2 linked regions of the Urbifossiella limnaea genome follow. The protein of the gene in region 1 binds, or shares a complex with, the protein of each later gene. Links are inferred from orthologs where the notes say so. Each region holds a gene or a part of one and is shown on either strand. Other genes may lie near its edges.

What was found. Proteins that work in one complex are often made in the same cells at the same time.
Region 2: rplL (region 1) and rplV share a complex: the UniProt entries of both Escherichia coli proteins name them as parts of the 50S ribosomal subunit. The link is inferred for Urbifossiella limnaea from one-to-one orthologs.

Annotation. Positions count from the first base shown.
Region 1 is NZ_CP036273.1:2,743,851-2,751,158, reverse strand. The notes cover bases 1-2,733. They hold rplL (50S ribosomal protein L7/L12), read right to left. Parts: upstream 1,697-2,733; coding sequence 1,304-1,696; downstream 1-1,303. Other genes in these bases: rplA (50S ribosomal protein L1), read right to left, coding at 2,400-2,733; rplJ (50S ribosomal protein L10), read right to left, coding at 1,806-2,363; rpoB (DNA-directed RNA polymerase subunit beta), read right to left, coding at 1-776. Also shown: more of rplA, read right to left, coding at 2,734-3,254; rplK (50S ribosomal protein L11), read right to left, coding at 3,459-3,926; transcription termination/antitermination protein NusG, read right to left, coding at 4,045-4,980; preprotein translocase subunit SecE, read right to left, coding at 5,076-6,062; tuf (elongation factor Tu), read right to left, coding at 6,372-7,308. UniProt on the Escherichia coli protein: The binding site for several of the GTPase factors involved in protein synthesis (IF-2, EF-Tu, EF-G and RF3). Is thus essential for accurate translation.
Region 2 is NZ_CP036273.1:2,628,368-2,635,844, reverse strand. Bases 1,945-4,846 are described here. They hold rplV (50S ribosomal protein L22), read left to right. Parts: upstream 1,945-3,175; coding sequence 3,176-3,517; downstream 3,518-4,846. Other genes in these bases: rplP (50S ribosomal protein L16), read left to right, coding at 4,403-4,846; rpsC (30S ribosomal protein S3), read left to right, coding at 3,614-4,363; rpsS (30S ribosomal protein S19), read left to right, coding at 2,900-3,172; rplB (50S ribosomal protein L2), read left to right, coding at 1,945-2,746. In the rest of the region: rpsJ (30S ribosomal protein S10), read left to right, coding at 1-324; rplD (50S ribosomal protein L4), read left to right, coding at 538-1,368; rplW (50S ribosomal protein L23), read left to right, coding at 1,410-1,775; more of rplB, read left to right, coding at 1,868-1,944; more of rplP, read left to right, coding at 4,847-4,861; rpmC (50S ribosomal protein L29), read left to right, coding at 4,876-5,229; rpsQ (30S ribosomal protein S17), read left to right, coding at 5,229-5,585; rplN (50S ribosomal protein L14), read left to right, coding at 5,624-5,989; rplX (50S ribosomal protein L24), read left to right, coding at 6,048-6,398; rplE (50S ribosomal protein L5), read left to right, coding at 6,461-7,051; ETAA1_RS33805 (uS14 family ribosomal protein), read left to right, coding at 7,134-7,394; rpsH (30S ribosomal protein S8), read left to right, coding at 7,419-7,477. UniProt on the Escherichia coli protein: This protein binds specifically to 23S rRNA; its binding is stimulated by other ribosomal proteins, e.g. uL4, bL17, and bL20. It is important during the early stages of 50S assembly.

The sequences.
Region 1 (7,308 bases):
GTCTCGGGGTCGATCACGTCGTCGGCGGCGTACATCGGGAAGATGTTGTTTTCCATGTCGCCGACGAGCAGCGCGCGCGACTTGTCGGACAGCTTCATCTTCTCGGTCGGGTAGAACTCCTTCAGGATGTTCGCGGTGCTGGTGTACATCGGGTCCATCGCCCGCAGCAGCGTCAGCGCCGAGAACTTGCCCGACTGGTCGATGCGGACGCCGAACGTCTCCTTCTTGGAGACGTTGATCTCGATCCAGCTGCCGCGCTCGGGGATGATGCGGCAGCTGTGCATGTCCTTGTCGGCCTCGCGGGTGACGACGAAGTCGACACCCGGCGACCGGTGCAGCTGCGACACGACGACGCGCTCGGCCCCGTTGATGATGAACTCGCCGCCGCCGATCATGATGGGCATGTCGCCGAGGTACACCTCCTCCTCGACGGCCGTGCCGTCGCTCTTGCGGAGGCGCAGCCAGACGCGGAACGGCCGGCCGTAGGTGAGGCGCAGCTGGCGGCACTCGTCCGGGTCGTAGCGCGGCTTACCGAGGTCGTACTTCACGTACTCGAGCGAGATCTTCTTGTCGTAGCTCTCGATGGGGAAGATTTCCTTCAACACCCCTTCGAGGCCGTGCTGCTCTCGCTTGTCGTAGCCGACCTCCAGCTGGAGGAAGCGCGCGTAGGAGCGGGTCTGGACGTCGGTCAGGTCGGGAACCTCCACGGCGTCGCCGAAGCGGCCGAAGTTCCGCTCGGTTTCCGGGAGAATGATCCGCTGGGCCGGGATGGGCATCGGGGTTGCTCCTGACCACGAATGACGGCACGACGCCGGGGCGGCGTTGCCTCCGGTGGCAACGGGCCTTGCGTCGGGTGGCGTGGGGCGTTATTGAATGCAGGCGGGCAACCGGCCCGCGACCGACGGTCGGACGACGATCGACGGCCCCTCCACACCGCGGGACGCGGCGTCGGCGGGTACCAGAATTAGCGGCATGGTGCGAATCTGAGAGGGCGGAGCGACACGGCGGACCGGGTTGGTCGCGAACATTGTCACCACTGTTTCGCGGCTCGGCCAATCATCCCTCCCGCGGCCGACGGGTGGGATCACGGGCCGTGGAAAACCAACGGCGCGAACGACCGCTAACGGAACATCATACCCACCCGAGTCGGAAAAGTCGACCCGGGCGGGCATTTTTTTTGCAGACCGCACCACCGGCAGGACCGACAACGCTTCGCAAAGGCGAGCCGGGGGCGTGAGCCCCCGGATTCTTTGCTTGCGAAAATGCGAATCCGGGGGCTCACGCCCCCCGACCCGCGCGGCACTTAGACCGGCTTGACCGACACCTTGCCGCCCGCCTCTTCCAGCTTCTTCTTGAGGTCTTCGGCGATCTTCTTGTCGACGCCTTCCTTGATCGCCTTCGGGGCGCCCTCGACGGTCGCCTTGGCCTCGGCGAGCCCCTGCCCGGTCAGCTCGCGGACGATCTTGATGACGTTGATCTTCTTGGCCGCGTCCACGCTCTCGAGGATCACGTTGAACTCGGTCGCCTCGGCGGCCGGGGCCGCCGGGCCGGCCGCAGCCGCCGGGCCGGCCATCATCACCGCGCCGCCGGCGGCGGGCTCGATGCCGTACTTTTCCTTCAGGTAGTTCTTCAACTCGACGGCCTGGGCGATGGTGAGCCCGGCCAGCTTGTCACCCAGTTCCGCGACGGCGCTCATGGTCAGTCCCTTTCAGTGTCACTTGCCGGGTGAAGCGGCCCGGCGGTGCGTAATAGGTCGAGGTCATGCCGCCCGGTGCCACACCGGACGGCGGAAAGTCACGTCAGGTTCACGCGGCCGGCGGGGCCGGGGCGTCCGCGGGGGCGTCGGCCGCCTTCTCCTCGATCGCCTTGAGGATGCCGGCCAACTGAGTCGCCGGCCCGGTGAGGGCGGCAGCGATGTTGCCGCCGGCCGACAGCACCGCGTTGAGCACGTCGCCGATCGCCTCCAGGCGGGTCGGCATCGTCTTGGCGATCGCCATCGTGACCGGCTGGCCGTCGGCCACGGCGGTCTTCTCTTTGAACTTGTCCGGCGCCTTCGGGTCCTTCTTCAAGTCCTTGACGACGCCGTCGACGGCGTTGCTCAGTTCCTTGATGCTCTCGGCACCCCAGCACAGGAGCGTCGGCCCGGACAGGCCGTCGATGGCGATGCCGTTCTCGCCGAACACCTTCTTCAGGAACGTGTTCTTGACGAGTTGCGTCTTGACCTTCTTCTCGCGGAGCCTCTTGCGGAACTCGAACTCGGTCGCGGAGTCGACCTTGATCGGCTCCAGGATGACGTAGTTCTTCACGCCCGCGAACGTCTTTCGCAGGGCCGCGAGCTCCAGTTCCTTGATCTTCTTGCTCATGTGTCAGTCCGCCGCGGTGGCCGCGGGTTTGGGGTGTCAGATGGCGACCCGGATGCCCGGGGACATGGTGGCGGAGACCGACACCCCGTTGATGTACACGCCCTTCACGGCGGCGGGCTTCGCGGCCCGCACCTGCTCGACGAAGGTCGTGATGTTGGCGACGAGCTTGTCGTCGTCGAAGCTCATCTTGCCGACGCCGGCGTGGACCTGGCCGGTCTTGTCGGAGCGGTACTCGACCTTACCGGCCTTGAACTCCTTCACCGCCGCGGCCACGTCGCCGGTGGCGGGGACCACGGTGCCGGCCTTCGGCGTCGGCATCAGCCCGCGCGGGCCGAGCACCTTACCGAGCCGCGACACCTGGCCCATCATGTCCTGCGTGGCGATGGCGACGTCGAACTCCAGGAAGTTCTCCTTCGTCACCTTTTCGACCAGGTCGGCACCGCCCACGACGTCCGCGCCGGCGGCCTTGGCCTTCGCCGCGTTGTCGCCCTGGGCGAACACGGCCACGCGGACCGACTTGCCGATGCCGTGCGGCAGGCCGATCGCCCCGCGAACCATCTGGTCCGACTGGGTCACGTCGATACCGAGGTTGATGTGCACCTCGATCGTCTCGTCGAACTTGGCCCGCTTGAGCTTGCGGAGCTCGGCGACGGCCTGCTTGAGCGGCATCGTGCCGGCCTCGCGGAGCCGCTTCTCGATGTTGGCCAGGTGATTCCGCAGCTTCTTGCCGCGCTTCGGCGGCACGCCGGGCTTCTTAGTCCGCTTCGGGGCGGCGATGGCCGCCTCAGCTTCCGGCCTCGCCGCGGGGGCTTCAGCCGGGGGAGCGGCCTCGGCGGCAACGGGCGGGGCGGCCGCGGCAGGCGCCGCGTCCTTGTTCTCGTCCTTGGCCATGTCTACCTCACGGGGCGGGGTTCTCGCGGCCGAAGCCCGATACAACCCCTCCCGCCTCTTGGGTGAAAAAGGCGGTGAATGTATAAACCTATTCGGCACGCCGGGTGCGGCAACGGGCGGGCGTGAAATTCGAAGCACGAAATCCGAAACTCGAACACACGCGACCGGTTCGAATTTCGGATTTCGTGCTTCGATACTCGGCCGCTACTCGGCCGCGACGGCGATGCCCATGCTGCGGGCGGTCCCCTCGATGATGCGGGCGGCGTGGTCCACGTCGCGGGCGTTCAGATCCTGCAACTTCTTCTTGGCGATCTCCAGCACCTGCTGCTTGCTGAGGACGAAGCCCTTGTACTTGCCGCCCTTCTTGCCGTCCGGCGGGATCACTTCCTTGCCCTGCTTCTTGCCGGCCGGGATCTTCGCGGCGAGCTTGATGAGCACGGCCGCGGGGGGCGACTTGATCTTGAACTCGAAACTGCGGTCCGAATAGACGGTGATCATCACCGGCAGCATCAGCCCCTTCGTGTCGGGGCCGCCGGTCTTCTCGTTGAACTGCTTCACGAACATGCCGATGTTGACGCCGTGCGCGCCGAGCGCCGGGCCGACCGGCGGGGCCGGCGTGGCGGTGCCGCCGGGGCACTGGAGCTTCACGACTGCCGTAACCTGCTTCGCCATGACTCACCTAGCGGCGCGTGTTTCCGTTGAAGATAACTGATTCTATGAACCCGCCCGCCGCCCGGCGAGCGGGTTCGGCCGGAAGCCCACCCGCCGCGGCAGGTGGGCGTCGAGAGCGTCACAGCTTCTCGACGTGCCAGTAGTCCATTTCCATCTCGACCGGCCGGCCCCAGATGGTGACCACCACGGTGACCTTCGGCGTGTCGGTCGGGTCCTTCGGCATGGTGATGACCTTGACCTCGGCCTCCGACCCGGAGAACGCCCCGTCCTTGACGCGGACGCGGTCGCCCTTCTCGAAGTCGAGCTTCACCGCGACCTTCGGCTTCCCCTCGCCGGCGGTGGCGGTGCCGAGCATCTTGCGGACCTCCAGCGGGTCCATCGGGGCCGGCGGCTTCAGCACGCCGCCGCCGCCGCCGACGAAGTCGCCGACGCCGCTCGTCTCGCGGAACAGGTACAGGATTTTGTCGTTGAACTCGACCTCGGCGAAGATGTACCCGTGGAACTTCTTCCGCTTCTTGACGACGTTCTTCTCCTGCGTGACCGTCTCCACCTCGCCGGTCTTCTTGTTCTTGACCTTGGCCCGGACGCTCTTCTTCTCCACGAACTCCTCGACCGGCACGAGCACCTGGCCGAAGAACTCTTCGAGCCCCTCGATCTTCACCTTCCGCTCGATGGCCGCCTTGATGGTGTCCTCGCGGCCGCTCTGCACCTTGATGACGTACCAGCGCTTCTTACTTTCCGGCTCGGCCGGGGGGGCCTCGACCTCGGCGGGGGCGGCTTCGGCCGGTACTGGCTCCGGTTCCGGCTCGGGCTCCGATTCAGGCACCGCCCCGGCTTCTGCCTCCGACTCGGGCGCCGTCTCGGCAACGGGTTCGGCGGCCGACTCCTCGGCGGCCGACTCCTCGGCGGCCGGCTCCTCGGCGGCCGACTCCTCGGCGGCCGGCTCGGGCAACGCCGCGTGCGGCTCCGGGGTCGGCTCGGCAGCCGGCTCCGCCGGCGAATCGGCCGGGGCGACCGGGGCGTCGTCGGGGGTGTGGGTGGTTTCGTCGGTCATGGGAACCTGGCTTGTAAGGGGCGAAGCCCGCCCGGGGACGCCGGACGGGCTTCCGCTTCAAACCGCGACTCAGTCAACTGCACCCGTCCGTGGGCTCACCAGCGGGCGGCCTGCACCTGGCCGCCCTTCTGCCCGGTCTCGCTCCGGCTCGGCAGGACGCCGACCGGCCCGCTGCTCAGCAGCCAGCCCCAGAACAGGTCCACGAACAGCAGGAAGAGGGCCATGAAGATGGTACACACCAGCACGACCACGGTGTCGGCCGCCAGCCGCTTCCGGCTCGACCACGACACCTTGTTCATCTCCGCCTCGGTGGCGATGAGGAACTCGGCGAACGCCGGCATGTTCACGGCCCGATACGCCACCCACGCGGTCAGCACGCAGATCAGCAGCGGGATGGTGATCTTGGCGTCCGACAGCAGGCGGAACAGTTTCGGGGCGCCGTCCTCGGTGTGCAGGAACGGCAGCGGCACGTCCCAGTTGTCCGGTAGCGTCCCCTGGGACACTAGCGCGTACGCGCCGGTCAGGCCGATGCCCAGGATGCCGATCATCGTCACCCGGCGGACGACCCGCCCGAGCACACGCTTGAACGTGCCCCCGTGGAACCAACCCTGCTCTTCGAGGCTCAGCATCCAGTTGGTGCCGCGGGGTGACACGAGCAGCCGAAACGCGCCGAACAGGATGCCGCCGACGACGATCGCGGTGACGACGGTACCGGCGGCACCCTCGAACTTCGCCGTCGCCCAGCCGCCGAGGAGCAGGACCAGGAAGAACGTCACGAGCACAAGAAAGACGCCCCCGCGCATCCCCTTCGGGGGCGCGGTGCCGGCGAGCTTGAGGCCGAACCACACCAGCCCGCCGAGCGCGCCGAGCGTGAGTACGCCGCGGACAAAGGCTTCGAGGATCGTGTCACCGCCGACGGCCGGGCGGACGTACTCGGCCCACAAGGTCGGGATGGCGTAAAAGACGACGGCCAGCGCGGCGAGGACGTAGCCCGCGCCGACGAGGCTGTACAGCAACAGGCCGGAGTCGGCACTCGGAGTCCGCGGTTGGGTCGGCGGGCTGGGTTCCACGGCGGTCGCCATCGTTCGTCCTTTGCGAGTCCGGTTCGCCGTCGGCGGGCCTTGCCCCGAACGAGTCGGCCGGCCCTCGCCCCCGCGTCCGAACGTCGGGGGCGGGCCGGCAGTGGTGGTCGGGTCGTGAGCAGGAGCGGAGGGACTCGAACCCCCGACCGGTGGTTTTGGAAACCACTGCTCTACCAACTGAGCTACGCTCCTTCGTCCTACTCGTCATTCGTCATTCGTCATTCGTCCCTCGAGCACTGGACTCGCCGCGGGGCGATCCTCGCTGCCGTGAGGCCGAATGACAAAGGACGAATGACAAAGGACGCCGCGTTACTTCTTCGCCGGCGGGTCGTCGGCCAGGATCTTCGTCACCACGCCCGAGCCGACGGTGCGGCCGCCCTCGCGGATGGCGAACCGGAGGCCCTCGTCCATGGCGACCGGCATCCCCTCCATCAGCTCGACGGACACCTTCACGTTGTCGCCGGGCATGCACATCTCGACGCCGGCCGGCAGCGCGATGCTCCCGGTCACGTCGGTCGTGCGGAAGTAGAACTGCGGCTTGTACCCGCTGAAGAACGGCGTGTGCCGGCCGCCTTCGTCCTTCGACAGGACGTAGATGCTGCCCTCGAACTTGCGGTGCGGCTGGATCGAGCCGGGCTTGGCGATGACCTGGCCGCGCTCGATGCCGTCGCGCTCGATGCCGCGGAGCAGCGCCCCGACGTTGTCGCCGGCGATGCCCTTGTCGAGGGTCTTCTGGAACATCTCGATGCCGGTGAGCACGGTCTTGATGCTGTCCTTGCGGAGGCCGATGATCTCGACTTCGTCGCCGACCTTGCACTGGCCGCGCTCGATGCGGCCGGTGGCCACGGTGCCGCGGCCCTTGATCGAGAACACGTCCTCGACGGACATCAGGAACGGCTTGTCCTCCTCGCGCTGCGGCAGCGGCACGTAGGTGTCCAGCGCGAACATCAGGGCGTCGATCGACTTCGGGCCGTCGAGGCCGTCGTTGGTCGGGTTCTCGAGCGCCTCCTTCGACCGGCCGTAGACGATGGGGATGTTGTCGCCGTCGAACTCGTACTTGTTGAGCAGGTCACGCAGCTCCATGACGACGAGCGGGATCAGCTCGGGGTCGGCCTTGTCGCACTTGTTGAGGTACACGACGATCTTCGGCACGCCGACCTGCTTGGCCAGCAGGATGTGCTCGCGGGTCTGCGGCATGGGGCCGTCGTCGGCGGCGACGACGAGGATGGCGGCGTCCATCTGGGCG
Region 2 (7,477 bases), 120 kb from region 1 along the record:
AACCAGAGCGAGCGCATCCGCATCCGGATGGAAGGGTACGACCACGAGGTTCTCGACCGCACCGCGGGCGAGATCGTGCAGACGGCCCGGGACAACGGCGCCGACGTTCACGGGCCGATTCCGCTGCCGACGCGCATCGAACGGTACACGGTGTTGCGGTCGCCGCACATCGACCGCAAGAGCCGCGAGCAGTTCGAGATCCGCACCCACAAGCGGCTCATCGACATCCTCAAGCCGACGCAGAAGACCATCGAGGCGCTCAACAAGGGGCTCAACCTGCCCCCGGGCGTGGACATCAAGATCCGCGTCATCACCGGCGGCTGAGCCATCGCGGCACAAAAACGATGCCGGGTGCTTGACTCCCACCCGGATGCCGCTAAGAAATTAGTCCCGCCCGCCGCGGCACCCCTCCGGGGTGGACAGTTCGGCGGGCGGTTCTCGTGCAGGACGACCCAGCTTCGCCGCGGTTCGGGCAACTGAACCAAATATGCGGCTCACCGGGCAACCGGTCAGGCGGGGTCGAGATGAGGTTCCCCCATGGCCGACTTGAACGGCGCCAACGGGGCCGCGAAGGCTCCCGCGTCCTCGCGTGTCACCGAGTACACGACCGCCATCACCGTCCCCGTGGTCAACAAGGCCGGGGCCGAGGTGGGGTCGATCACGGTCGACCCGAAGGACTTCGGCGGCAAGATCAGCAAGCAGCTGATGCACGAAGCCGTGCTGATGTTCCTGGCCAACCAGCGGGCCGGCACGCACAGCACCCTCCGCCGCGGCGAAGTGGCCGGCAGCACAAAGAAGCTGTTCCGGCAGAAGGGCACCGGCAACGCCCGCGCCGGCACCAAGCGCACGAACAAGCGGCGCGGCGGTGGTACCGCGAAGGGGCCGAAGCCCCGCGACTACTACTACCGCCTCCCGAAAAAGGCCGTGAAGGCCGCCAACCGGATGGCCGTGCTGTCGAAGATCGTGGACAAGGAGATCGTCGTCCTCGACGAGCTGGCTCTCGCCGCCCCGAAGACGAAGGAAGTGTTCGGCCTGCTCAAGAGCCTGAAGGTCGGCAAGAAGACGACCGAGGGCGGCGAGAAGGACGTGACCCTGGCCGACACCACGGTGCTGATCGGCACCAACGGGCTGGACCAGAACGTGTACCGCAGCGCCCGCAACATCGAGGGCGTGAAGGTGCTGCCGGTCGCCGAGTTCAACTGCTACACCGTGCTTCGGCAGAAGCGGCTGCTGGTGACGAAGGCGGCGCTCGAGGCGTTCATCAAGCCGCCGGCGACCGCCACCGCGGCCCCGAAGGCCGAGAAGCCCGCGATCAAGCGCCGCGGCCGGGCCGCCCGCATCGCCGCCCGTAAGGTCGCCGCCAAGTAGCACCCGGAGGCTCCGGGTTCGCCCCGGAGTGGAGAAGCGTCATGCCGCGTCCCCGTCCACACCCGAAGCGGTACGTGCGGAAGCTCGCCGCCCGCAAGCCGTGCGTCCACGGCGAGCCGGGGATCGAGCTGCGGCCGTACCAAGTGCTCCTGAAGCCCCTCGTCACCGAGAAGGGCACCCACCAGAGCACGCGGTACAACGCGTACACCTTCCAGGTGAACCCGATCGCCGACAAGACGCAGATCCGGAAGGCGGTCGAGGAGCTGTTCAACGTCCGCGTCACCGACGTGCGGACGATGAACCGGAAGGGGAAGACCCGCCGGTTCCGCCAGGAAGAGGGTTCGCTGCCGGCCTGGAAGAAAGCCATCGTGGCGCTGCACCCGGACGACAAGATCGAGTTCTATTGACCGGCGGCGGCTGTCAGCGGTCAGCTGTCAGCCAGGCGGCGAGGCACCCGGCCGTCGGCGGAACGCCGACGGCCGATAGCTGAGAGCAAGACATGGGCATCAAGCAATACAAGCCGACCTCCGCCGGCCGCCGCGGCGGGAGCGTGTCCGACTTCGCGGACTGCACGTTCCCCGGCGTCAACAAGCCGGAAAAGTCGCTGCTGTCGCCGATCAAGAAGAGCGGCGGGCGGAACCACCACGGCATCACCACCACCCGGTTCCGTGGGGGTGGTCACAAGCGGATGTACCGCCAGATCGACTTCAAGCGGAAGCGCGACGGCGTCGAGGCGGTGGTGATCTCGGTCGAGTACGACCCGAACCGCAGCGCCCGCATCGCGCTCATCGAATACCCGAAGGACGAGAAGTACGACAACGCCAAGAGCTACATCCTGGCCCCGGTCGGGATGAAGGCCGGCGACAAGGTCATCTCGGGCGAGACCGAGGCCGTCGAGCCGAAGCCGGGCAACTGCATGCCGCTGTGGAAGGTGCCCCTCGGCATGGCCGTCCACAACGTCGAGCTGACCCCCGGCCGCGGCGGTCAGATCTGCCGCTCCGCCGGGTGCTCGGCCACGCTGAGCGCCCGCGAGAAGGACTGGGCGCAGCTGACGATGCCGAGCGGGGAAATCCGCCGCGTGTCGAGCAAGTGCCGGGCGACGATCGGCAGCGTGTCGAACCCCGAGCACATGAACATCAGCCTCGGCAAGGCCGGGCGGAACCGGTGGAAGGGCCGCAAGCCGCACAACCGCGGCATGGCCATGAACCCGATCGACCACCCGATGGGCGGCGGCGAGGGGCGCAGCAAGAGCGGCGGCCAGCCGAAGGGCCCGACGGGCGTGCTGTCGAAGGGCGGCAAGACGCGCAAGGACCGCAAGCCCGGCGGCGGCGCCATCCTGCGGCGGCGCCCGAGCGGCAAGCACCAGAAGAGCAGTTAAGTGAGCTGAGGCCCGCCCGGCGTGCGGGCTTCGCCGCTGAAGTAGAAATCCGGTGGCCGGTCCGCGTGGGCCTGCCTACGTTACACAGTCCCGGGTTCGTGACGCCCGGTGTGTGTGTTTGGCGAGCCTGGCAGGACACGAGCGGGACGACGCATGAGCCGGTCGCTGAAGAAGGGTCCTTACGTCGACCTCCGGCTCCTCGGCAAGGTCGAGAAGCAGGGGCCGAACAAGGAGCCGATCAAGACCTGGGCGCGGGACTGCACCGTCGTCCCGGAGTTCATCGGCGCGACGTTCCTCGTGCACAACGGGAAGTCGTTCCTGCGGGTCTACTGCACCGAAGACATGATCGGCCACAAGCTCGGCGAGTTCTCGCCGACGCGGACGTTCAAGGGTCACAGCGGCGGCAAGGCGAAGGGCGGGAAGTAAGACATGGAATACAAGGCCGTACACCGCTACGCCGACCAGGGCCCCCGCAAGATCCGCGTGTTCGCGGACCTGATCCGCGGGCGGAACGCGGACGAAGCGATCGAGATGCTGAAGTTCTACCACAACCGGGGCGCCCGGCTGTTGGAGAAGGTCGTCAAGAGCGCCCTCGGGAACGCCGACGACCGCGAGTGCCCGGACCTCGACGCCCTTGTCGTGACCGAGGCCCGCGTCGACGAGGCGCCGATGTTCAAGCGGATCCAGCCCCGGGCGCGCGGCACCGCGTTCCCGATCAAGCGGCGGATGTCGCACATCCACGTCACTCTCGGCGAACCCGCCGAAGGCTGAGCGGCGGGTGGGGTTGTAGAAGCGGGGGCCGGCCGCGGTCGGCCCCCGGCGCATTAAGCGACCGCGACGGACCACGACGGACCAAGAGGCACGGCGATGGGTCAGAAAGTCCGACCGACCGGCTTCCGCACGGGGATCATGCGCCCCTGGCGCTCCACGTGGTACGCCAGCAAGGCCGACTTCTCCGAACTGCTGATCGAGGACTTCAAGGTCCGGGCGTTCGTGCAGAAGTACCTGACCAACAAGAAGGACCGCAAGGTCCAGCGGCCGGCCATCTCGGACATCAAGATCGAGCGGACCCGCGAGCGGGTCACGATCACGATCAGCAGCAGCCGGGTCGGCGCCATCATCGGCAAGAAGGGCGAGAAGATCGACAACCTGACCAAGGCGCTCGAGAAGCTGACGCGGCGGCACATCGAGGTGAAGACGATCGAGATCGCCCGCCCCGAGATCGACCCGCAGCTGATCGCCGAGGACATCGCCGAGCAGCTCGAGCGCCGGGCCAGCTTCCGCCGCACGATGAAGCAGGCGATGCAGCGGGCGATGGAGGGCGGCGCCAAGGGCGTGAAGCTCCAACTGTCCGGCCGCCTCGGCGGGTCGGAAATGGCCCGCTGCGAGAAGGGGATGGAAGGCTCGATCCCGCTCTCGACCCTCCGCGTGAAGGTCGAGTACGGGTTCAGCGAGGCCACCACCCCCCAGGGGAACATCGGGATCAAGTGCTGGGTGAATCAGGGCGACTACCTGACCGGCGACATCATCGACCCGACGGACGCGTCCGGCGCCCCGACGCAGCGGCGCCGCGGCCCGCGGCGCGGGCCGGGCGGGTTCGGTGGCGGCGGCCGCTGAGTGCGGCCCCGGGGTGTGACTCATTGAGGGAGACGGCCGATGCCGCAGATGCCGAAGCGGGTGAAGTTCCGGAAGGGACAGCGCGGGGTGACGAAGGGCATCGTCGCGCAGCGGAAGTACGCCGGCTACATCAAGGGTAACGCCCACCGCGGCAACTACGTCGCCTACGGCGACTTCGGCCTGCAGTCGCTCGAAGGCGGCTGGCTGTCGGCCGAGTGCATCGAGTCGGGCCGTATCACGATGACGCGGTTCGTCTCGGGCGAGGGCCGGTACTACATCCGCGTCTTCCCGCACAAGCCGGTGACTGCGATCCCCGCCGAGACCCGCATGGGTAAGGGCAAGGGCGAGCCCGAGTACTGGGCCGCGGTGGTGCGGTCCGGGCAGGTGATGTTCGAGATCGGCGGCCTCCCGGAGAGTGCCGCCCGCGACTGCCTGGCCCGCGTCGCCTACAAGATGCCGTTCAAGTGCCGGTTCGTGACCCGCCGGCCGAACGTCTAAAAACGGGTGCGTAGATGCCTGCGACCAAGACCGACTTCCGCGGGATGAGCGACGAACAGCTCGCGCTCAGCCTGAAGGAAACCGAAAAGACCGTGTTCTCGCTTCGCTTCCAGTCGGCGTCCGACCGCAAGGAGACGGCGACCGAGCTGAAGAAGGCGAAGAAGGACATCGCCCGCATCCGCACCCTCCAGCGGGAGCGCGAGCTGACCAAGCTGAAGGCCCTCCCGGCCGATCAGCTGGCCACCCGCGTCGCCAGCCTGGGCGAGAAGGACAAGGCCGGCGGCCCCGGCAAGCGGCTGGTGCGGCGGCAGCTCCGGCGCGTCGAGGCGCTGCACGCAAAGGCGACGGCCAAGAAGGGGAGCAAGTGATGGCGGACGCGACGGCCACCCCGGCGAAGAGCACCGGCCCCCGGCACCTGACCGGCATTGTCACCCGGGACAAGAACCTCAAGACCCGCCGGGTCGAGGTCACCCGCTCGGTGCGGCACCCGAAGTACGGCAAGTACGTCAAGCAGCGGACGATCTGCTACGTCCACGACGAGAAGAACGAGTCGCACCTCGGCGACACGGTCGAGATCGCCGAGAGCCGGCCGCTGTCGCGGACGAAGCGCTGGAACCTCGTCCGCGTCGTCACGAAGAGCCCGAGCCGAACGCTGTCGAAGCTGGAAGGCGCCGTCGCCGGGAGCGACGCCGCCGCCCCCACCCCCGCGGCCGACGCCAAGTAAGACACCCCGGGGCCGCAACGCCCCGCCGAGGCGCTGACATGATCCAGATGTACACGTACATGGACGTGGCCGACAACACCGGGGCCAAAGAGGTGATGTGCATCCAGGTGCTGGGCGGCAACAAGCGCCGCGTGGCCAACCTGGGCGACATCATCCGGGCCAGCGTGAAGAAGGCCATCCCCGGCGGCGACGTCAAGCCGGGCGACGTGATCAAGGGCGTGGTCGTCCGCACGAAGGTGGCCACCCGCCGCGAGGACGGCAGCTACGTCCGGTTCGACAGCAACGCGCTCGTCCTACTGGACAACGACAACAACCCGCGCGGCACGCGCATCTTCGGGGCCGTGCCCCGCGAGCTGCGGGCCAAGTACAACAAGATCATCAGCCTGGCGTCGGAAGTGGTCTGAGGTTGAACGCCCGCCCGCGCGACGTGTGGCCCACGGATACGAGTAGCAAGAGCGACCCATGTACATCCGCAAAGACGACACCGTGGTGGTGCTGACCGGGGACGACAAGGGCGTCCGCGGCAAGGTGCTGTCCGTCTCGCCGAAGTCCGGGAAGGTGCTCGTCCAGGGCGTCAACCGCGTGTACCGGCACCTGAAGCCGTCGCGCACCAACCCGCAGGGCGGCCGGCTCTCGAAGGAGATGCCGGTCAACGCCTCGAACGTGATGCTCATCGACCCGAGCACCAACCAGCCGACCCGCGTCGGCGTGCGGTACGCGGCCGACGGCACCAAGGAACTGTACGCCAAGAAGAGCGGCGCCCGCATCCGCATCCTGGCCAAGGCCAACCCGAAGTACGCCACCAAGGCGTGAACCCGGCCCGTACCGGCCCCGTCGGCATGGGGCCGCCATAGGCTGCACGAGGTATCGACGACATGGCCGCGACCGCCGAAGACGTGAAGGAAGCCCCGGTCCCGCCGCCCCGGCTGCTGGAGCGGTACAAGGCCGAGATCGTCGCCGCTCTGAAGCAGAAGTTCGGCCGCGACAACCCGCACGCCGTGCCCAAGCTGATGAAGATCAGCTTGAACATGGGCGTGGGCAAGGCGCTCCAGGACAAGGAGCGGATGAAGCAGTCGGCCGAGCAGCTCGGCCTCATCGCCGGTCAGAAGCCGCAGGTCATGAAGGCCAAGGTGGCCGTCAGCGGGTTCCGGCTCCGCGAGGGGAACGAGATCGGCTGTCGTGTCACGCTCCGCGGCAAGCGGATGTACGAGTTCCTCGACCGGCTCATCAACGTGGCCCTGCCGCGAATCCGCGACTTCCGCGGGGTGAACCCGAAGAGCTTCGACGGCAACGGCAACTACAGCATGGGGCTGACCGAGCAGCTAGTCTTCCCCGAGATCGACCCTGACAAGGTGACGTTCACGCAGGGCATGGACATCACCTTCGTCACCAGCACCCGGAACGACGACGAGGCCCGCGAGCTGTTGCGGGCGTTCGGGATGCCGTTCCGGGACGACAGCAAGTAAGCGGACAGCGATTCACGGAACGGCCGGCTCGCCCGGGAAGTGTACCCCCGGGGCCGAGCCGGAACGCCGACCCGAGACCACGATGTCGACGAACGCCAAAGAAGCTACGTTCGCGCGCCAGATGGAGCGCCTCGACGCCCACCGCGCCGAGATCAAGAAGCCGGCCGACCAGCAGAACCCGGCGAACCTGATGTCGGGCCGCGACCGCATCCGCGTCCGGTTCCGCTGCGGCCTGTGCGGCCGCGGCCGTGCCGTCTACCGGAAGTTCGGCGTCTGCCGCATCTGCTTCCGCAACCTGGCGTCGAGTGGCCTGATCCCCGGCGTCCGCAAGGCGTCCTGGTAACACGCGAAAAGGGAGGACACGCGCATGATGACCGACCCGATCGCGGACATGCTGACCCGCATCCGCAACGCCAACACCATCGA